3 regions of the Shewanella pealeana ATCC 700345 genome follow, and region 1 is predicted to be linked to each of the others. Evidence: predicted binding sites of a transcription regulator. Region 1 holds the regulator's gene; each other region holds the start of a gene.
The links. Region 1 encodes MetJ, which represses methionine synthesis genes. Its sites were predicted from a motif close to TAGACGTCTAGACGTCTA; they were not measured.

Region 2: the regulator MetJ is predicted to act here: its motif matches at 2,589-2,606, upstream of metE (5-methyltetrahydropteroyltriglutamate--homocysteine S-methyltransferase).
Region 3: the regulator MetJ is predicted to act here: its motif matches at 1,461-1,478, upstream of SPEA_RS13330 (cystathionine beta-lyase).

Annotation. Positions count from the first base shown of each region.
Region 1 covers NC_009901.1:681,774-689,688, forward strand. The annotation lists gene SPEA_RS02965 (putative sulfate/molybdate transporter) at 1-80, opposite strand, end outside; gene SPEA_RS02970 (SDR family oxidoreductase) at 359-1,078, opposite strand; gene SPEA_RS02975 (LysR family transcriptional regulator) at 1,225-2,139, shown strand; gene SPEA_RS02980 (conjugal transfer protein TraF) at 2,344-3,537, shown strand; gene SPEA_RS02985 (sulfite exporter TauE/SafE family protein) at 3,544-4,275, opposite strand; gene metJ (met regulon transcriptional regulator MetJ) at 4,468-4,782, opposite strand; gene metB (cystathionine gamma-synthase) at 4,994-6,154, shown strand; gene SPEA_RS03000 (bifunctional aspartate kinase/homoserine dehydrogenase II) at 6,170-7,915, shown strand, end outside.
Region 2 covers NC_009901.1:3,924,681-3,932,595, forward strand. The annotation lists gene SPEA_RS16920 (hypothetical protein) at 1-66, opposite strand, end outside; gene metE (5-methyltetrahydropteroyltriglutamate--homocysteine S-methyltransferase) at 231-2,501, opposite strand; gene SPEA_RS16930 (LysR family transcriptional regulator) at 2,679-3,581, shown strand; gene SPEA_RS16935 (HDOD domain-containing protein) at 3,632-4,360, opposite strand; gene SPEA_RS16940 (arylesterase) at 4,946-5,551, opposite strand; gene SPEA_RS16945 (TonB-dependent receptor domain-containing protein) at 5,649-7,502, opposite strand; cobalamin riboswitch at 7,626-7,847, opposite strand.
Region 3 covers NC_009901.1:3,065,000-3,072,914, reverse strand. The annotation lists gene SPEA_RS13335 (type II secretion system protein) at 1-74, opposite strand, end outside; gene SPEA_RS13330 (cystathionine beta-lyase) at 247-1,425, opposite strand; gene pdsS (proteobacterial dedicated sortase system histidine kinase) at 1,640-3,826, opposite strand; gene pdsR (proteobacterial dedicated sortase system response regulator) at 3,923-4,615, opposite strand; gene pdsO (sortase-associated OmpA-like protein PdsO) at 4,860-5,609, shown strand; gene SPEA_RS13310 (marine proteobacterial sortase target protein) at 5,751-7,915, shown strand, end outside.

The DNA.
Region 1 (7,915 bases):
GTACCTAAATCGGCGAAGGCGCCGCTAAACTCTCCTGAATATTGGTTAACACTATCAAATTTATTGGTCTTACATCTCATATAGCTTGCCGTGGGAAAAGAACGCTTTAACTATCGCAAGAATGATGCCAGTTTTTCTGGGGAGAATTGGGAGCAAAATGCTGTTAAGACGGCAATTATCCATCTAGGTTGAGACAAATTGGCTGGAGGTTTTAATTAGAGTGGTCAATTGGTCTAATATTCGTAACCACTTAATTTTGGTTGATGGTTGGTGAGAAACATAGTGAAAAGCCCAGAGTGGTTAAACTCTAGGCTTTTTTATCTATATGATTTATCGCAGTTTTTTTGAGCAGTGATTTTTATGGCTGTTGACGCGTAGGGGCTAATACAATTTCACGTACACATACGTTTTGAGGTTGTTCGAATGCAAATACAGCGGCATCAGCAACGGCTGTTGGCTCAATGACGCCGCCCATGAACTCTTTCCACTCGTTGTAACCTGCTTTGATCTCTTCATTTGTGGTATGGCTTAAAAGTGCTGTTTCAACTGCACCAGGAGCGATAGTCACCATACGTACATCATCCATAGCCACTTCTTCACGGATGTTTTCAGTTAGTGCATGTACTGCAAATTTTGTTGCACAGTAAGCGGCGTGATTCGGGAATGTTTTACGCCCTGCAATAGAACTAACGTTGATGATGGTGCCAGTCTTGCGGGCCTTCATATCTGCAAGCACGGCGTGAATACCGTTAAGTACGCCCATCACGTTGATGTTAAGCATACGGCTCCACTCTGCAGGATCTTGAACATCTGCAGCGCCTAGTAGCATGACGCCAGCGTTATTAATTAGGCAGCCTACAGGACCAAACTTTTCTTCAGCTGTTGCGATAGCCGCCTTCATTGCATCGGCATCGGTCACATCTACACTAATTGCTAGGCTGTTGTCTAAACCTAGTGCTTGCATCGGCTCTACACGGCGAGCCAATAGAAGAAGTGGATGGCCTTTGGCGCTGAATGCTTGAGCCATGGCTGCGCCAATACCAGAAGATGCACCTGTAATAACGATTAATTGTTTCATATCAGCCTCAAATGTGGGGTGTCTTAGTGATTGGTGAGTATTCTAACCAACAGATTATTGTTGATATATAATCTACAGAGAATATGATTGTTTACATATGACGCCTAATATCGCGCTGTACTCTGAGATAACACGAGTTTCTATTTATGTATCAAGACTTAAATTTAGCAGATGTTCGTGCCTTTACCGTGATTGCGGAAAAGGGCAGTTTTACATTAGCAGCCGAAAAGCTCGGTTGTTCTCGCTCTCACCTTTCTAAACAATTAACACAGCTTGAGCGCTACCTTGGGGTGACATTGATTACTCGCACCACGCGAGCCCAGCGGTTAACTGAGCAGGGACAGTTTTTCTATGAACGCTGTCAGCATGCCTTAGATGTGATGGAGCAAGCGGTTGCAAAGACGGTCGATGATGCTCACAACCTGCAGGGTAAGATCAATATCAACTGTGTGGGCGGCTATATCGGTGAGGAGATAGTGAATCAGTTGGTGAATGACTTTATGAGTCTGCATCCTAATATTCATATCCACCTCGACTTTAGTAGCCAGCGAGTCGATTTGGTGCTGGATGAATTTGATCTAGTCTTTCGAATGGGGGAGCTAGAGGATTCAGGCTTGGTGGCAAGAAAGTTGATGGATATCGCTAATTGCACCTTGGCATCGCCAAGATATATCGCTAAACATGGTCGCCCTGAAAATCCAAAAGAATTAAAGAGTCATGCCTGTGTAACTGGCTCGGTTTACCATTGGAATTATCATCGCAGATCGGATAAAACTCAGAAGACCGAGGTGACCATTACTGGGGCATTGTTGTGTAAAAATGGCAGAGTAATGAAAAGTAGTGCATTAGCCGGAAATGGCATTGTACGCCTGCCGGAGATCTATTGTAGTGCAGAGCTAAACAAGGGGGAGTTAGTGCATGTATTCGATGACTGGACTATATCGGATACCCCGCTTTATCTGCTGTATAGCAAAGACCAATTTCAGCCCGCTAGGCTCAGGCAGTTTATAGAATTTACCACACAGCACTTTATGAAGTATGTCGAATTGCCAAATGCTTAGGCTGGCTGAGTTAACACGCTTATCTAGGCAATCGTAACTTATCCACCTTTTGGACCAATTGATATGGAAATGTTGATTTATGGTTAAGATTCACCTCCTCTTTATTCAATTTTGTCTTAGAATATCTTAAGAACAAAATTACCTTTTATCGGTTTGAGTCGTATCGTGACTTAAAGTGCTAAGGACATTAAAAGGGCTGAATGGATGAAACTAGATAAAATTGCATTGGCATGCGCCATAGTCCCCTGTTTTACAGCCCAAGCAGGGCAAGAATATTATGAGGCACGCAGTGATGCGATGGGAGGGGCGGGAGTAGCCGCTTCAAATAGAGAAGGCGCGGCATTTGTTAATCCCGCCCTACTTGCGATTAATGCCCATAAAGACAACTCCGCCGTGTTACTGATCCCCGCGATAGGGGCCGATGTGGCCGATAGTGATGACATGATCGATAAGTTCGATTCACTGATCGATTCTTATGACGCGCTCGAGGCCGCAATCGATGTTGGCAATACCGCTGCTATTGACGAGTTTCGTGATGATCTCGTTTTCGACTTAGAGTCACTAAATGGCAATTCAGCCTATGCCAGTGCGGGGCTTGGTTTTAGTGTGGCGATCCCCTACCAGAGGATGCCGATGGCTATCTTCTATAAGAGTTATGTTAACGCCGTTGGAGTTGCCGATATTGCGCAATCAGATATCGACGCCCTCAATAATCTCGATCCTAATAACCCTCCAAATATCAGTGATCTGGACTCCCAAGGGCAAGTGGTTGGTGGCGCGGTATCTGATTTCGGTATTGCACTAAGTTTTCCGCTGTCTATCGTAAACATGCCGATAGCAGTGGGAATTTCGCCTAAGTTTCAGCGTATCGACAGCTACAACTATATCGCCAATGCTAACAACTTTGATGCCAGTGATTTTGACGATGCCAAATATCGCAATGATGAGACTAACTTTAACTTAGATATTGGTGTCGCCATGCAAGCATTCGATGGTTTGACCTTAGGCCTGTCGGGGCGAAACCTGATCAGCCAAGATGTGGATACCATAGAAGTTGAAGGGCAGAAGTTTACTTATCGAGTCGAGCCACTTGTGACCGCTGCTGTGGCCTATGATTGGGATATTTTATCGGTGACCACAGATATCGATCTAATTGAGAATAAGAAGTTTAAAGAGCTGGATGGTACTCAATATTGGCGTGTAGGTGGTGAAGTGAGGGCCTTCGACTGGATGGCGCTAAGAGTGGGTTATCGTCATGACATGAAAGATTCTACTGCTAACCTTTACTCTTTGGGTTCAGGCTTTGCTTTTGGTGACTCATTTTTCTTAGACCTTACTGGTATGTTTGGTGATGACAATGCGGTAGGAGGCGTGCTGCAAACCTCCTACCATTTCTAACCAGTGCTAACCCATTAGCTCTATCGTTGATTTAACGGTTAGGATAAGAGCGCTACAACCACATAAAGCCAGAGTTAACACTCTGGTTTTTTGTTTGTCTACACGGCCCACTAAGCGTCCTGCAACGATATAACCCAGCACAACAGACGGCAACAGCATCAACGAGATATAAAAATGCTCAACGGTTAGTAGGCCTGCAAATGCCAGAATGATAAGGGCAATCATCGAGCTAAAGATGAAGAAGGCCGAGAGGGCGGCGCGAAATTGTCCGGCATCTTTGCCTGATAGTAAGATTGCCAGCGGCGGGCCGCCAATTGCCGCGATATTGCCAAAAATTCCAGATAAGATCCCTGCGATAAAGAGGCTGAAACGGTTCACTGGAATACTGAACTTCATTAGACTTAAACCGACGGCTAAAGCAACAATACCGGCAATGGCTAGACCTAAGATTGGCTGTGGCGCGATTAAAATTAGGCTGGCACCTAATATGCCTCCGGGAATGCGTCCTAATAGCGCGTATTGCAGACCATTGAATTCAAGTTGGCCACGTTCTCTAAACAAGGTGAGCAGTGCAATTGAGAAGCCCATCATAATTACAGGTGCAGGAACCAAACTCGGGTCGACGATATAGAGTAAGGGACTTGCCACCACGGCTAGGCCAAAGCCGATAAGACTTTGGGTCAGTGCGCCACAAAAAATAATAAGCGAGGCGAGTAAAAGCGTAACGGGTTCAATCATCAGTTTATCCAGCCAAGTGGCTATAGTTGGAGCGAAGGGAGGTCTTGCACTCTGTTTGAACAGTTCAGTATTTTGGTTATCGATTAGTGGTTATAGATTAATAGAGCTAAGCCATCATTCAAGGCCAAAAACAGATAAGGACTGCTAAGCAGTCCTTATCTGAAGATCACGTTTGTCGATAATCGATGAAGATTATTCAAGTTCTTCCCACTCAATGCCCATTTCATCCATTAGACGTTTAACCTCAGCAGGCATGCTGTCAGGTTTATCTTTAGTAAGATCTGCGTCGTTTGGTAGTGGCTGACCTGTGTACGCATGCAAGAATGCCTCGCATAACAGTTCACTATTGGTGGCGTGACGCAAGTTGTTCACTTGGCGGCGTGTGCGTTCATCGGTAAGTACTTTGAGTACTTTCAAAGGAATGGACACAGTAATTTTTTTCACTTGCTCATTCTTTTTGCCGTGTTCAGCATATGGGCTGATATAATCGCCATTCCACTCAGTCATTGACTCACCTGTTATTTCAAAATTCGGGGCAGATTTTAACCCTTTAAATTGTGCAGTCAAATTATTGCCTCTTATTTATGACAATTGCAAATAGATTTCCATATGCATGGACGTCTAAACGGCTAAAGTGGTTGACGCAGGCTTAGTGCTTAGGTACATTTAGCCGTCCAGACATCTCTTGAGTGAAAATTAACAGGAAAAGGAGTAGTACATGACTGAGCGTAAATTAGCCACTGCGGCTGTACGTCAAGGAATTGAGTCCGATAGCCAGCATGGTGCAGTAGTACCGCCGATCTATCTTTCTACTAATTACTCTTTTGATGGTCATAAAAACCCAAGAGACTTCGACTATAGCCGCTCAGGTAACCCTACACGTTCTATTTTAGGTGATGCCATTGCCGAGCTTGAAAAAGGCTCTACGGGCGTAGTGACTTGCACCGGTATGGCGGCAATAACGTTGGCCACTAGCTTGCTTGGACCTGATGATCTTCTTGTTGTTCCCCATGATTGTTATGGTGGTAGTTACCGCCTATTTACTAATTTGGCCAAAAAAGGTCAGTTCAAGTTATTAGTGGTCGATCAAACCGACTCACAGGCCCTTAATCAGGCTATAGCGCAAAAACCTAAGATGGTATGGCTAGAGACGCCGTCGAATCCACTGCTGCGTGTGGTCGACATTAAGGCCATCTGTGCTGCGAGCCATGAAGTGGGCGCACTGGTGGTTGTCGATAACACTTTCCTGTCGCCGATTTTACAGCAGCCGTTATTACTTGGCGCCGATATAGTGATCCATTCCACCACCAAATATATCAATGGTCATAGCGATGTGGTTGGCGGCGCGGTCGTGGCAAAGGATCCTGAGTTAGGTGAACTGCTTCATTGGTGGTCAAACACCCTAGGGCTAACGGGGTCAGCGTTTGACAGCTACCTGACTTTGCGCGGAATTCGTACACTTGCAGTACGAATTCGCGAACATCAGGCGAATGCGCAGCGAATTCTTGATACCCTTGTTAACCATCAGGCCGTCTCCAAGATATACTACCCGGGGCTGAAAGAGCATCCGGGGCATGAGATTGCGGCTAAACAGCAAAAGGGCTTCGGTGCCATGCTGAGCTTTGAACTTAAGGGTGGAGAACAAGAGTTAGTCACATTCTTAAAAAATCTTAGCTGTTTTTCAGTTGCAGAGAGCCTGGGTGGCGTAGAGAGTTTAGTCGCCGTTCCTGCAACCATGACGCACAGAGCGATGGATCCAGAGGCTCGCGCCGAAGCTGGCGTTAAAGATACGCTTATTCGTCTGTCTGTGGGTATCGAAGATGCCGATGATCTTGTTGCCGATATTGAAGCTGCGCTTAATGCCGCAGCCGCTTGTTAATTAAAGGGGTATACGATGGCACGCTGTCACTTACATAAATTTGGTGGCTCAAGTCTTGCTGATGCAGACTGTTACCGTCGCGTGGCTCATATTCTGCTGACTCACGGTCACAGCGATGACTTAGTTGTGGTGTCTGCGGCAGGTAAAAGCACCAATTTCTTATATAAGTTACTCGAGTTGAGTACGACTAAGCAGCTGTGGCAAGAAGAGCTACAAACACTGATTAGTTTCCAGCAAAATTTGATTGAGCAATTGCTCTCAAATGAGCAGGCACGCTCTCTTCGGGAGCGACTCTCTAACGATAAAGCGCAGCTAATCAGCTTGCTATCGATAGAGTCGATTAATGAATACCAAAGCAATCAGGTAGTGAGCTTTGGCGAGCGTTGGTCTGCACGCCTATTGGCGGCGCTATTACGTGAATCGGGTGTGGCGGCATCGGATGTAGATGCTCGCACACTCTTGATTGCCGACGAAGCGGCTGTACCGCAGATTCGTTTACAGGATTCCCGTCAACGTGTGCATTCGATGACTGAAACTCATCCTAATGAGCGTCTAATTATTACTGGCTTTATCTGCGCGAACGAGCGGGGTGACACCTTGCTACTAGGACGTAACGGCTCCGATTTCAGTGCGACCTTGATTGCCAGCTTAGCAGATATTGAGCGCGTGACCATTTGGACCGATGTAGAGGGCGTATTTAACGCCGACCCAAATAAGATCAACGATGCTAAGTTACTGAGTAGTTTGTCATTAGCCGAAGCTAACCGCTTGGCACATCTAGGTTCACCTGTGCTGCATAATAGAACGCTGCAACCGCTGTTTGATACTCAAGTGAGTTTGGCTGTTCGTTCTAGTTACGCGTCCCATACCGACTTTACCTTGATTGCACCAAAGAGTTCGTCGGCTAGTGCGCCAGTGGTTACTAATCTAAGCAGCGTTGCGCTGTTCAATCTTGAGCTTACAACGGAACTTAAGCAGCTTATTGAGCTGCTCGAGGAGACTGGCCTGAGTCCGCTGGCATACTGGGAACTTGGGCAGGGGCGCGCCGAGATCACTGTGACCTTAGAAAATCAGAAGCAGGTATTGGCATTACTGGATATTAACCGTGACGCCTTAGGCGTGAGTGATATTAAGATCACCGAAGATCTTGGCCTGGTTGCGCTGGTCAGCGCCGATGCCAGCCTGTATCGCCGCGGCTTTGCAAGATTACTGAGTCGTAATGCTAGACCGCTGTTTAACGACGGCATGAGCCTAGTGACCTTGGTACCTCAAGGGCAAGTAAACTTGTTAACTCAAAAAGTACACCGTCGCTGCGCGGGGCCTCGCAAACGTATCGGCGTACTGCTATTGGGTGTCGGTAACATTGGCGAAGCTTGGGTTGAACTCTTTAGTGGCGCTAAGGCAGCACTCAATAAAGAGCTCGAGGCTAGTGTAGAGTTGGTTGGTTTGGTTAGCTCACGTAACGCTTTGATCTGCGATGAGGGCATTGAGCTCGATTCGTGGAAGCAGGCCTTCGAAGAACACGCCACTCCATGGCAATACAGCCATCTGTTTGAAGAGTTACATGATTTAGAGTGTGATGAAGTGATTGCGCTGGATATTAGTGCCAGCGCCGATTTGACCTTGCAATATCCAGAGTTTTTCGCTCGTGGTATTCATGTTGTCAGCGCTAATAAATTAGCCGGTTCTGGACCACTAACCTTCTATCGTGAATTGAAACAGCAATTGGATAACCGTCGCTTATTTTGGCGTTACAACGCC
Region 2 (7,915 bases), 1.9 Mb from region 1:
CGGTTCATCGTCAAAATAGAGGCTGACAACCACTATCGTAATTGTGGTATCAGCTAAGGTATTCACAGACTAAGACCGGACTTTTGTAAAAATAGTTCATCACCTAAGTCAATTATATTTCAACCGTTGAAAAAAAAAGCAAAACAAGCAAATAAAACAACCAGCCGATATCAATCGACTGGCTGTATCTCGTAATGGCATTCATTACGCTAAAAGACTGTGCTACAAATTTAGCTCAGTGTACGTCTTAAAATTTTCGTTGCCGCGACAAGGTTAACCAAGGCTGGCTCAACTTCATCCCAGGTGCGGGTCTTCAGGCCACAATCCGGATTTACCCAAAGTTGCTCTACAGGTACCTTTTGCGCTGCCTTCTGCATCAAGCTAACAATCTCATCGACCGTTGGCGTATTCGGTGAATGAATATCGTAAACACCCGGACCAATTTCATTCGGATAATTAAAATCTTCAAATGCATTTAACAGCTCCATTCTTGAACGGGATGTCTCTATGGTAATCACATCGGCGTCCATCGCCGCAATTGCCGCTATGGTTTCGTTAAATTCGCTGTAGCACATATGAGTGTGGATCTGCGTTTCGTTTGTCACGCCTGCTGCACTTAATTTAAAGGCATTAACCGCCCAGTTAAGGTAATGCTGCCAATCGCTCTTCTTCAGCGGCAGCCCTTCACGAAATGCTGGCTCATCAATTTGAATGATGCCTATCCCCGCATTCTGCAGCTCGACCACTTCATCTCGAATGGCTAGACCAATTTGGGTCGCGATCTGCTCGCGACTGATATCTTCACGGGCAAACGACCAATGCAAAATGGTAACAGGACCTGTCAGCATGCCTTTAACGGGTTTGTCGGTGAGGCTCTGAGCAAATTCAGCCCACTGCACCGTCATTGCCGCAGGACGTGACACATCACCATAGATTAGCGGCGGCTTAACGCAGCGCGAACCATAACTTTGTACCCAACCAAACTGCGTAAAACCCACACCATCGAGCTGTTCGCCGAAGTATTCCACCATGTCATTGCGCTCTGCTTCACCATGAACCAGTACATCGATACCAAGCTTTAGCTGACGCTCAACGGTGTCGCGAGTCACTTGTCGAAGCTGGTCGTTATATTGCTCAAGGCTTATCTCCCCTTTACGCCAGCGGCTACGCAGGCCACGAATGGCTAGTGTTTGCGGGAAACTACCGATAGTCGTGGTAGGCAGTAACGGTAGCCTAAATTTCTGTCTTTGCGCCGCCTGCCTAACAGCAAACAGATCGTCACGCTCATAGTCCTGCTCTGTTAAAGCCGTGACTCTGGCTATCACCTGTTGATTGGCCGCTTCGGCGCGAGCACTGCGTCTTGAGCGACACTCCACGACAATGGCTTTAGCCTCAACCGAATCAGCATCATTTAATAATATTTTCAACTTACTCAGCTCTGTCAGCTTCTGTTTTGCAAATGAAAGCTGCTGTTTAAGCACAGGTGACAACGCTGTTTCGACTTCGAGATCGACTGGACTATGAAGTAGAGAGCACGATGGCGCTAACCATAAACGTTGCTTGAGATCGCGAGCCACACTGCTTAGCTGCGCTGCAATATTATCTAGATCTGCCGCCCACACATTACGACCATTAATCACACCGGCAGACAAGACTTGCTCTTGGCCTAAGGTGGCGACAAATGTGCTTAACTGCTGTGGCGCCGTGACTAAATCAAGGTGTAAACCTGCAACAGGAAGCTTAGACACCAACGAGTGCTGATGAGCAATACTGCCGTAGTAGCTGGCTAATAATACCTTCAAGTCGCCCTCGGTTAATGCCGTATAGGTTTGACTTATCGCTGCTTGCCAATCACTTTCAAGCTCCAACGCTAGCACCGGCTCATCGAGCTGGATCCATTCAACGCCTTGGCTGTTAAAGCGAGTCAGTATTTTTTGATATGTTTCTAAAAGCTGTGGCAATAAACTTAATCTATCAAAATCTGAGCCCACCGATTTAGACAGATATAGAAATGATACCGGCCCAAGAATAACCGGCTTAGCTTGATAGCCAAGGGCTTGTACTTCGCTCACTTCTTCAAACAGCTGATCATAGCCAATTTCGAAAGTTTGATCCGCTGTCAACTCAGGCACAATATAGTGGTAGTTAGTGTTAAAAAACTTGGTCATTTCAGCTGCTGGCGCATCATTACCTGTTGGTGCTCTACCACGTCCGACTCGGAATAGTGTGTCGATATCTATGCCTGCATCTCCACGGTGCCGTTCAGGAATTGCCCCTAAAGTTGCACTCAATGTTAATACTTGATCATAAAAAGCAAAATCACCAACAGGTAATAATTTCACCCCAGCATCTGCCTGCCACTGCCAGTGTGACTTACGCAAATCTCTCGATATATCAGTTAATTGAGATTGTTCAATTTCACCACGCCAATACTTCTCTAAGGCAAACTTTAATTCACGAAAACGACCAATGCGTGGAAAACCCAAACTATTTAATTGCATATTGTATACCTTTTGATGTTAAGATGAGGAAAATTCAGAGTTAACGCCCGTCTGAATTTCATATAACTAAACATAACAATGGGCGTCTGGACGTCTAGAAGTTTATTGTGTTAGCCTATGTATTCGCAATCGAAACGAATTCAAGCGCAACATGAGCGAATTTCATGTGAGGATAAAATGATAGAGCTTAGACATTTACGTACGCTAGTTGCCCTAAAGGAAAGCGGCAGCCTTGCTGGGGCAGCAAAAAAACGCTTCGTCACTCAGTCAGCACTCTCGCATCAGATCAAGGAATTAGAGACTCGTATTAACTCTGCTATTTTTGTACGCAAGAGTAAGCCGCTCTCTTTCACACAAGAAGGCGCGAGATTACTCAACCTTGCTGAAGATATTCTACCTAAGGTGATCGAAACGGAGTTTGATCTCAAAAAGGGCCTAGAAGATGGAGATAATCACTTAGGTGTTGGCATCGAATGTCACAGCTGTTTCCGCTGGTTAATGCCTGTGATGGAAGAGTTCAGAAAGCAATATCCGCAAGCCGAACTCGATTTATCCAGCCGTCATCTGTTCGACTCGTTGAACGCACTAGAGCAAGGTGATCTGGATGTTGTACTGAGCTCAGATCCTGTGCCTGGTCAGTCAATTGCTTATCAGCATCTGTTTGATTTCGAAGTTAGATTAGTGGTGGCCAGTGATCACCCTCTAGCTCAGCAAGAATATGTCACACCGAAACAGTTAGAGAATTTACCGATTTTAAGCTACCCGGTAGCACTCGAACGCTTAGATATATACCGCCACTTTTTAGAGCCGGCAGGCATTCAACCCGGTCCACAAGTAAAGTGTGATTTAACCATGATGCTGTTACAGCGAATTGCCTGTAAAGATGGTGTTGCCGCTTTGCCAAGCTGGTCGATAAGTGAGGCGCACGGCCTAAGTCTTACCAGTGTAAAACTGGGCCCTGAAGGGCTAAAGCGTCCACTTTTTGGGGCGTATCGTCGCAACGGCGCTAATGCTCGTTTAGCGCAACATTGGTTAGAGCTAGTGGCTAAAGAAGGTTTGGCAAAACAGAAGCTCAATTAAGTCTGAGTTAGTTAACAAAAAGCCTGCATACTGCAGGCTTTTTTGGTTTGCTATATTGGGTTAAGCAATAAGTTTCTCTTTGTTAATACCCGCCTTAATACTAGGCCTGGAGAATTAACATTGTGTGTCTTTCGTAAATTATGAGCAATCATAAACTCGCCGCTAAGATCATCATCTAGTCCTAATGACTCAAAAGCTTCTAGGGTCAGTGCTTGCTGCTGCTCCTCAATCACGGACTTAAGTAAGCTTAACGGGTAAGGCTCTGTGCGTTCCGAATTTAAGTAGGCAAATGCGGTCAGTGCGATAATGTCACCAAACACACTAAACAGTGCCAATGTTTGTACTTCATCAGGATTAATTTGCACACTATCCATTTGATATAACTGATCAACAGCATCTACTGCAATCGCTTCAGTCATTGCCCAGTAACCGTGAATGAGTTTCTTGTACGGTTCATTGAGCTCGTCTAAACGCTCTTTCAGATAGAAAGTAAAAGCATAGCGATAAATGTTAACTTGGCCCAAGCGCACTAAGGCGTCTTTTAAGGAACGATTCTTACTCGACTGAGCTGTGGCGTGATCTGCGCTGCTACTGCGCCATAGCAGGTGAGCAGATAACGCAGGATCAGACGAAACGATATCAATGACATTGCGAATATCACCGTCTGCAATAATAGCCTTTTTCAATGGGATTAAAATCCCTCGACGACCTATTACCTGCTCTTCATTGCTGATAATGGCACGTACTTGAGTAAATACTTGCTGCTCAAGATCTGTCATGTGAAACGTTAAACCTTATTCTTCTAATAATTATCGCTAACTAGTTTATACAGCTGGGTGGCCATCTATAAGTAGCTCGATTATATGTGCATTTATTTCAGGTAAATTAACCCATAATATGGCGTCAAAGGTCAAGCCATATAATACCAATCAGTGTAAGAATTTGCTCTACTCAGAGCATTTTTGGCAAACTAATTCAAGGCGAATAGTTGAAAGAATGGCTATTCCCTTATGAAGCTGTTCAACGCAGAAGTAGGCAGCCAAAAACGCTCCAGAATGGCGAGTTTTAGCGCTCATGATGCTGTGACTCTTAAGGAACAAGAGGCTGCTTAACCGTAGAACAACTATGCTCTTCACTCGTTGCCTTGCCTCATAATCGCTAAACTCTCGCTGAGCGAGCAAATCTTTATACCGATTGGTATAAACCATTACCTTAACAAGTTTCGCCTATTTACGGTGTATTAATTTACTCAAGCTGAAGAAATCTGTGATTGAACTAGCAATCCGCAAGCAGACTGAGGCCTTTAATTTAACTCTGAGCCATTTCGCGTAGCAATAATCCATCAACATCTACATCAACCTTTATTATATCGCCTGATAAATCGCCTCAGCCAGCGCTGTGTAGCCCTCGTCGTTTAGATGTATGGCATCAGACTTTTTACTCGGAGTTCTCAATAGGCTACTCAAGGTATCTTCTACTAAAACCAGCTCATATTGCTCGGCTAATTCCGCATAAATAGGCGATGGTGACAGGAATAAGCTCTTTTGCGGCACGGCCACCAGCAGAACCGGGATCTGCTTAGCCTGTGCTATCTCGATCATCTGCGCTAAGTTAGCTTTGGTCGTTGCCAATGGCTGATTACGAAGAAAGTCATTCCCGCCCTCTAATAAAATTAACAACTCAGGATCATGATGAGCCAATAGCTGAGCTAAGCGTTTCTTACCACCCGATGTAGTCTCTCCTGACACCCCGGCATTAATCACCTCAAAGCCGCTTATCCCTGCAAGTTGACTCGGGTAATCTTGGCCCTTACTCGCACCGACGCCATAGGTCAGGCTATCACCAAAGGCTAGCACCCGCGCGTTTTCGGACAAGACTGGAATACTGGCACCAGAGCAAGCTTGCAATAACAGCAATGACAGTATGATGAGAGATCGGCCAAATGGCCTCAGTATCGACAAGTGTTTCATTGGTACGCCTACTTATGAGTTTGCCAATTTATAACATAAAAAAGCCAGACACAATGTCTGGCTTTCTTCCTATAACAATAGTATTAGCTATAGGTAATTAAAACGCTTGGTAGCTAACGCTGAAGAATAACTCTCTTCCAGGGCTAAAGTAGTTCTGATCTGAGATAATCTCTTCATCAAACAGGTTGTTCGCCTTTAAGCGTAGGCTCCATGCATCATCAATCTGGAAACCCAAACTCAAATCGAGCTTATGATAGGCATCTAAGTACTGCTCATAGCCAGCATAACGCTTACCTTGATAATGATAGTTAGCAAGTAGATCAAACTGCTGCCAAGTGTAGCTCAGTAAATAGTTGAACTCATTCTCACTGCGACCGATAAGTTGTTCATCAGTTTGCTTGTTTTCTGCATTTAGGTAGGTGTAACCCAGCTGATGTTCTAGCCCTAACAGTTGATAATTTGCCGAAAGCTCTACACCTGTGATCTTAGCTTCATTGATGTTCGCAGGCTTCCAGATATCCCAACCAAAATCATCTTGCTCACCAGTTGGTGCCCAGGCAATAAGGTTATCAATCTTATTCTGGAACACACTGATATAGGCGCGAAGATCTTGATTATTAAAATGCAGCGTCAGCTCATAACTCTCTGCCGTTTCTGAGATCAAGTCAGAGTTACCAGAGTCAGGCCAGTATAGATCGTTAAAGGTTGGCGCCTTAAAAGCCGTGCCCGTGGTCGCTGCTATTCGCCATTGTTCATTAAACTGATAGGCTAAACTGGCATTATAGGAAGTTTCGCTATCGATATTTTCCACATCATCGTAGCGTACAGCCACTTCGGCTAGCAACTTGCTCCATTGCTTCTGGATTAATGCGTATGCGCCGAAAAGGTCTCGCTCGTCTTGGGCGTAGTCGCCTCTGACCTGCTCTCTTGACCAGTCAATACCGCCGGTAATAGTCAGATCATCTGCCGCTAAATACTGATTGCTCCAGTTAACTTGATCGCGCTTAGTTTCAAACTCTGCAATGGCAACACTCGCATCATCACCGCGGAAATTTTCATTTGAATCTTGTGATTGACTCACGGCTAACTTGCTAGTGAACTGCTCACGACTGTACTGGGTAGCAAGACTCCAAAGATAGTTTTCATAATCTGACTCATCGGCCGAACCTGAGGCGTAGATGTCATCGTATTGGGTATTGCCCTTATCGTACTGGCCATTCCAAAGTGCTTGCCAGTTTTGATTAATTTGCTGCGACCCTTTCAATGAAAGCGCATTACGCTTGTAACCGTCGTCATCGTTCTCGACTTCGGCGCCATTATATACATCATAGCCGTCAGACTGTTCATGGTTAACGGCAAGTGTGGTGTTTCCGTCGCCATGATTCATGCCTGCGCCAAATGAGCCTCGAACATAGTCATTGCTGCCATATTCGGCACCAGCAAACCACTCGCCACCTTTAAGCTCACGGGTAAATATTTGAATAACGCCGCCTATAGCATCGCTGCCCCATACAGACGCCCGCGGACCTTTAAGCACTTCTATACGCTCGATGTTCTCAGGAGATAGGGTATTAAAACTGACAGTACCTAAGGTTGCAGAGCCAACCTTTACGCCGTCAACTAGCACTAGAACATGATTTGAATTACTACCGCGAACACTAATAGAAGTAGCCTGACCCGCACCACCATTGCGAGATACACTGACGCCAGGAAGCGTTTCTAGTACATCGGCAACCGATTTAGGGTTAAGACGCGCGATTTCTTCACGCTCAATCGTATTGATAACTGTCAGTTGCTGATCTACCGTTCTGTCAAAACGTGATCCTGTTACAGTAATCGTTTCATCGATTGTCGCTGAGCTTGCTCCGAGATCTTCGGCGGTCGCTGTGAATGCAGTAAAGCTGATAAGACTGCTAATTAGCAGTGCAATTTTAGAGGGTTGTGTTCCCATTTACCTTTGACTCCTAAAGGAAAACGGGGCAAAAACGTCACGGTGATACGAGCAATAAATGGCAAGTGCTATTGTTTGTTTTGCTCGTTAATTGCCGCATTTCGAGATCTGCCCGCCGAAATCATCGAAATCACTTTGTTGGCCGGTCTCCGGACTTAGGTTCAGTGTTAGAAACTAACACGCGAATACAAGCTTTAAACGCCTATCCATTAAGGCGCGCTCGTCTCTCACCATTCACCGTTGCGGGGGCAGTGCCAGAATTTAACTGACTTCCCGATTATCCCTAATACCAAATAGGTATATGTTACAGCTGTAACTTAAGGCACCAATAAAGTTGACTAAAATAGTATTTTTTCTAATAGCATGCTTTTTAATAGCATGATGCTTATCGCTCAAGAGTAAAAAAACGTCAC
Region 3 (7,915 bases), 2.4 Mb from region 1:
AGTATGCCAAGCACAATGATCACTATGACGAGTTCGATTAAGGTAAAGCCTTTGGAGGCTGTGGGGCGTTGCATTGAAAACATTCTCTAGATTATAAAGGGACGTTTCAATAATAGAGCATATAGACTAATTGCTGAAATAAAAGATTCTTATCGGCATCAATAAAACAAGCCGACAACGAAGCCGGCTTTTGGGATTAACATGCTTAACATTACAGGTTGTTATAGCATTAACAATGCATAGTTCTTAACGGTTCAAGACTTGATTATAACGCTCAAACGCTGCATCGAGATCGGCGATTAAGTCATCCACATTTTCAAGACCAATATGCAATCGTATGAGAGGCTTACTGCTGTCCCACTGAGTTGCAGTGCGCAGCTTGTCGATGCCAAAAACGCCTAAGATAAGGCTCTCATATCCACCCCATGAGAAGCCCATTTTAAAGTGCTTCATATTTTCAACGAACGCGGTAACCGATCTAACATCGCCTTGCTTTAACACAAATGAGAACAAACCGTTTGAAGCACTAAAGTCGCGTTTAAAGAATTCATGGCCGGGGCAAGACTCAAAAGCGGGGTGACGCAGATGATCGACTTCTGGGCGGCTATTTAGCCAATTGGCTATTTTAAGTGCGTTCTGTTCATGCTGAGCTAAGCGAATACCTAAGGTTCTCAGGCCGCGACTGGCAAGATAAACATCATCGGGAGAGGTGCACTGGCCAAGCAGGTAGCTATGTTCTCTAAGTTGTTCCCAATGCTTTTCATTGGCGGTGGCGGTGCCCATCATCACATCTGAGTGGCCGACAATATACTTTGTCGCCGCTTGGATAGAGATATCTACGCCCATTTCAAATGGGCGAGAGTTAATCGGTGACGCCCAAGTATTGTCGAGCATGACCACGATATCGTGCTGGTGGGCGATACGACTCAGGGTAGGTACATCTTGTACTTCCATGGTGATAGAGCCTGGAGACTCCAAAAATAACACCTTAGTGTTAGGTTGGATTAACGCCTCGATGTCATCACCTATCATTGGGTCGTAATAGGTCGTCTCAATACCGTAGCCAGCCAGTAACTTATCGCATAAGTCACGAGTTGGTTCGTAGGCACTGTCGACCATTAATAGGTGGTCACCTGATTTTAAGAAAGAGAGCAAACTGTTGCTGATAGCGGCGCTACCCGATGGATATAGTGCCGTACCCACACCGCCTTCTAATTCGGCGATGGCTGCTTGAAAGGCAAAGTGTGTTGGTCCGCCACGGCGGCCATAGAACATCTCGCCATTTGCCTTGTTTTTTGCGGCAAAGCGCATATCTTCAATGGTATCGAATACCATGGTGGAAGCTCGGTAAACGGGCGGGTTAATCACCCCTTGGGTCCATTTCTTATCGCGGCCAAGACTGACTATTTGGGTTTCTTTCTTCATAGGGCGAATTCCATCAGTTTTAATTTTTAGCCATCTTAACATCTAAACGGCTAAAATGAAGTGTCTATCACAACAAGTGTTTATCTTTTCAAGATCAATTCAGTTGACTGTCTGAATTTGCTATCTCAATTGTTTGTAATCGGCGTTTCCATCCTTATTATACGAGCTGATTTAGCACTAAATATCAAACTGTTAGAATTTTATTAGGCTGGGTTTATGGCAGAGTTTCTTTACTCAAAGGTAGTCTGATTTTTATCTCAACACCGCTGATCTCACCCGACTTATCTTGTAAGTTACGGGCATTGATCTGACCTTGGTGGAACTGACTGATAAGCCGTGCGATATACAGACCGAGTCCCAGATGAGGTTTGTCTTGTGCCTTTTGCATACGCACTGAGACCATAGACTCGAAAATTTGCTCAGCCATATTTTCAGGCAGAGCAGGACCCTGGTTACTGATCCTAAGCTCGGCAAACTTATTCTTAAGCTTGAGTGAAACGTCAATCGGGGTGTGCGGATGGCTAAACTCTAATGCATTGGCAACAAGTTTATCCATTAGTTGGGCGATATATTCAGGCACTCCAAGAATGGGAGTTTCTTCGTTAATGATCTCAAGGCTGAAGGTTTGATCTGGATAGGTCATCTGGTAACCCTGCATGCAACCGCTGACAACTTTTTCTAATGGAAAAACGGTTTTCTCAGCATGGGAAAGGCTCTCTTCTAAGCGGGTTGCTTCGCTCATATTATTGAGGATCATGTTAAGGCGGTTAACCCCTTCCTGTGCCCGGTCAACATATTTGCGAGTATCGGGGTTTAGCTCTTGTAGGCCAAGGTGTTCTAACGATGAACGTACTACGGCAACAGGAGTTCGCAGCTCGTGAGATAAGCGCGATGACATATTCTCTAAGTAATGAGTATATTGACTCAAGCGGCTGACAATACTGGCGAAACTGCGCGACAGATCGCCAATTTCATCACGCACCTTAGAGCCTTGAATTTCATTTTTAATCCGGCCTTGACTATCGATGGCTTGTTCGGCTTCATCGCGCAGTTTTCGAATTCGGCTAGAGATGTTTGAGGCGAAGAAAAATAATGCCAAGGTGCCCATACTCATGATGGTTAAAATCACATTGAATAGTTTTTCTAAGGCCTTATTTCTCAAAGTGCGAATGCCATGAGTGGTCTCTTCGGCGATCACGACGCCCATCACCTTGTCATCGATCCAGATAGGGCTTGCAGCAGCGAGCACCACGGCTTTGTTGTCGGGAGTTAATCGCCAGGTTGAGCCTTGCTCGCCATTGAGCGCCTTAGAGATATGACTGCCTTGCAGTACGGTTGAGTCTTGCAAAGAGTCGATAAAGTCTTTCGCCGGAGTGGTAAGAATTTTGTAATAAAGCGGGTGCAGGTAGTCACGCTTAAACTTCTCCCAGGTGGAGTTACCCTCTTTTTCTATGGCAGATCGTGACCACACGCTGTTGTCAGAGCGAATATCGCCAGACTTTGCCAGTACGCGACCATGTTTATCCACCACCCAAATACGTGAGCTATTATGGCTCATGCCTTTAATGATGCTCTCTATCTCAGGTGAAGGCACCAGTACCGTTCCTAGCTTGCTGACATCATCAATAGCGGATGTGCCTACGGCAGCATCGAGGGCGCGGCTATGCTTGTCATTGACGTCATAAACCACAAAACCAAGTTTACTGCCCACCATGTCGAGCGGGATCCGCAGCTCGACATTGTAGCCCTGTTTACTCTTGGTCCATTTACCTTGGATCTTGACTTCGGGGGTCACAGGTTTGCTTAGGCTTGGATCTTCAGGGAGTTCAAAGGCACTGATCCAGCCATCTTGGGTCGTTGCAATAATATAACGTCGGAACATGCCATCGGGGGCGAGTGTGGCAATAGCGATATGATCGTTTCTATCTATGCTAAGGCTATTTTTACCACGGTAGACCACTTGGGGATCGTTAACCTCGAAAAACGCATATAAGTAACCGGCGTATTTGCCCACCATATGAGTAAAGCTGAGCTGCAGTGGCTGGCTCTCATCGCGTTTATAGATCTGATAGTCGCTGCCGTAGTTTAGAGCGCGGTGGCGATAGCTGCTCCAGTCTGCCAGCTTGCCATCGAGTTGAATGGGGCCCGAAAGCGGATATGCATAAAGATCGCGGCCTTTCTCGACCTGAGTTAAGAAGCTGGCTTGGCTGTCGAATAGTTTTGGTCTCTCGTGCAGGGCGGTTGCTAACGCTTGTGTTGTGCCCTCCAAGGTTTTTTCTTGGCCGTGACGCAGGTATTTTTCCATCTCCCACACGTACTGATATCCCAGCCAAGGAAGGCAGAGCAAAAACAATGATAAAACCGCGACTTTAGCGCGAAGACCTATGGGCAAATTGAACATGGATGAATGCTTACCTAACTAATAACTTAATTGAAGTGACTAAAACTCTGTAATTAAAATTGCGTAAATCAAATGGACAAATTAAGTAACAGGGAACTAACTGTGGGAATCCCAACGATAACCCATGCCATAGACGGTATCGATACAGTTAAAGTTCGCATCTTGGGCGATAAACTTCTTTCGAATACGTTTTACATGGGAAGTAATCGTCGAATCATCGACGAATATTTTAGCTTCTTGCATCAACTCCTGGCGCTGGCGTACGTGCCCAGGGCGTTTAGCCAGTGCGTGTACCATCCAAAACTCGGTGACGGTTAGCTCAATTTGTACCGCGTTCCAGCACACCCGCATACGATTAACATCTATGGTGAGTAGTCCGTGCTCAATAATCTGATTGTTATCGCTGTCGACATTTTTAAGATCGGAGCGTCTAAATAGCGCGGCAAGCCTTGCGATAAGGTGAGGGAAACTGACATCTTTACTCAAATAATCATCTGCACCGAGGCGTAGACCACAAACTGTGTCGAAATCGCTATCGCGAGCAGTTAAGAAAATAATCGGCAAAGTGCTCGACATGGCTCTTAGGGATTGGCATAGGGTAAAGCCACCATCGATTTCATTTTCAAGACCGATATCAATAATCGCCAGATCTGGCAGGCGAGTGTTAAACGCCAACATGGCTTCGGGGCGGTTGGCGTAGGCCTGTACACAATAACCTTGTTGCTGCAAAACCTCTTTGTAGTTCTCTCTGATCGCAGCTTCATCTTCTACTATGGCAATTCGTTTCATGACTTCTTGTAATTGGCTGTAACTGTCTAATTGATTTTGACTATACAGGAATTTAATCGCGTTTAAAGCGCCAAGCAGCGATTGCCATTTTGTTGCCACAATTGATATTCAAATCGCCACTTTTGCTCCCCTTAAAAGCCATTTCACTCGGGTTTAATAGCTTCATCGAATAGATACAACTTCTTAAACCAAATTATGGCGATTAATCCCGCCAATGAAATAGCGACATAAAAGGGAACTACCTATGAAAAAGCAACTTATCTCTACTCTAGTTATCGGCGCCTTAATGCTTTCTAATCCGGCCTCTGCAGAGCAAACCGCTGAGACCGAGCGCAGTCATAACGAAGAATTAATCGGCCTGAGCTCGGGCATTGTTATCGGCGCGGTCGTTGGCGGACCGGTCGGAGCGATTATTGGTGCATTTACTGGAACCTTACTGGGTAAGTCTGTGGGTGACGATGACGCCTTGCACACCCAGCAAACCATGTTATCCGAGCAAGAGCAGCAAGTCGTCGCGTTAAATCAGGAAAATACCTCGCTAGTTGAACTCTCAGATCAATATGAGCAGGCGCAGCAGCAACTGACGACTCTAAAGATGGCGCAGGAGCAGAAACTAACTGAATTGGCACTGGGGCTCAATGTGCAATTTAAAACGGGTTCATCGGTTATCGAGCCGCACTTTCAACAACAGCTTAATGATATTGCCTACGCCATGTCGTTATCGCCTGAGCTAACGCTTGATCTCACCGGCTACGCCGATCGCCGAGGAGATAGTGATTACAACCAAGCTTTGTCTGAGCAGCGTGTTGCAGAAGTTAAAAATTACCTTACAGAGCAGGGCGTTGAAGAAGAGCGTTTACATAATCAAGCCTTTGGCGACTCTTCGCCATTGATGGCGGAGCAAAACTTTGAAAATGACTTCTTTGATCGCCGAGTGACACTGAAGCTGCAAAACCAAAACAGTTCACTGGCTGCTAACGCGACTAACCCGTAAAGCGAACGAGTTAAGCCAACTGACGAGTGGTTAAGCCCGCCGAGAGTATGAACAAAAGTAAGGACAAAAGAGGAGTAACAGATGACTAGGTATTTTTCTAGATTCAGTCATCGCCAAGGAGGCCCCCGTTTGGGGGCTTTAATGGCAGCTAAAACTAATTTGAAACTGGCAATGGTGTCGATGTGTTGCTTACTGTTGCCAATGAACGCTATAGCAATGCAAACGACAGAACCCTTTAGCATTGATGCAGTTAAGCAGGGGAGCCTAGTGTTTGAAAATCCCCAAGGTGAGATAGCGTTGGCACTACCGATGAAAACCGACGTCAGTATGCAGGTATCTGGCTGGATTAACCGAGTGTCGGTTCGCCATGAATTCAAAAATACCAGTACAGAGTGGGTTAATGGTCAGTATCTATTTCCCCTACCTAATGAGGCGGCCGTTGATCAGCTCAGACTTCATATCGGTGACAGGATTATAGAGGGACAAATTCAGCCTAAGGCTAAGGCAAAGGCGATATTTGAACAGGCTAAATCTCAGGGGAAGAGGGCCAGTTTGCTGGAGCAGAAAAGGCCTAACATCTTTAGCGCTAAGGTTGCCAATCTAGCCCCTAATGAGATGCTGGTGGTGGAGTTGACCTATCAAGAAACCTTAGATTATCGAGATGGTGAATTTAGCTTGCGATTTCCTATGGTTGTCGCGCCAAGATATGCGCCTAGGCAGGCTGCCTATCCTCGCCAGAAAGAAAGTGCCCATCTAAAAGAAAGCGTCTACTTAAAAGATAGTGCAAAAGCCCTCAGTGATGAGATTGATAGCAGTGTTAAGCCTGCTGAATATGCACAGTATTATGCCAAAAAACAGCTAAGTTCATTTGATATTCACGACCAAGTTTCAGCTCCGGAACGCATATTTGATGAGGCACCAATGGCAGAGCAGCATAATAACCGAGTGGCATTAAAAGTGGCATTTGATAGTGAGATGCCAATTGAGCATATTCGTAGCCCCTATCATCAAATTAATGTGGATATGGCTGAGAGTGGCGGGGCAATCGTCAGTTTAAATCGTGATGCTATCGCCAATAAAGACTTTGTATTGACCTGGAAACCGATTCAAGGCAATGAGCCTACGGCGGCGGTCTTTTCACAAATAGGCAAAACTCATACCTCACAAGCTAGCTCATCAGAAGCGTCAACAGAGCCGCAAACTGCGAGTGAGAAATATGGATTGGTGATGTTAATGCCGCCTCAAGGCGCAGAACAACAACCTTCGTCTATTCATCGGGAGCTGATCTTAGTCATAGATACTTCAGGATCTATGTCGGGAGACGCCATCATTCAGGCTAAGACAGCACTTAAATATGCCTTAGCCGGGCTTAGACCTACAGACAAGTTCAACATTGTGCAGTTTAACTCAGATGTCGATAAATGGTCTGGAATGGCCATGTCTGCAACGCCATACAATCTTGCTCAGGCACAAAACTATATCAATCGCCTAGAGGCCAATGGTGGCACTGAGATGTCGATAGCGATTAATGCGGCGCTAAATATTGAGACTGTGACAGATAAGGAGACTGGGACTGAACTTGATAATAACGACCTAGGTTCAAATTTATTGCGGCAGGTGCTGTTTATTACCGATGGCGCAGTCTCGAATGAGTCTATGTTGTTTGAGCTGATAGAAGCACAGTTAGGCGATAGCCGTTTATTTACTATAGGAATTGGCTCGGCGCCCAATGCTCACTTTATGCAAAGGGCTGCGCAGCTTGGGCGAGGCACCTATACCTATATCGGCAAGCTAGATGAAGTAAATCAGAAGGTGGTGAGCTTACTCAAGAAGATAGAAAAGCCTCAAGTGACAGATGTCGACCTTCGTTTTAGCGATGGCAGCGTACCCGATTATTGGCCAGTCCGCATTCCAGACCTTTATGCTCATGAGCCGTTACTGGTTGCGGTGAAACTGCCAAGCTATGCCAGTAGCGACCTGTTAGTTCAAGGCCTGTTAGCGGGTCAGTTTTGGCAACGCCGATTATCGGTGAGTGCTACAGAGCAAGCCAAAGGGTTAGATCTTGTTTGGGCGCGCAAGCAGATAGCCGCTTTAGAGCTAAGTAAGCAGGCAGCTAATCGAGAACGAATCGAAAAGCAGATCACAGCAATAGCAATGAACTTTCATATTATGAGTGCCTATACCAGCTTAGTGGCGGTGGACTTAACGCCATCAAAGCCAGAAAGTATTGAGGTAAAACCTGCCAAGGTGATGCTGCATCTGCCGAGTGGTTGGCAAGCTCTGTCTACATCTCAGTCGTCCATCTT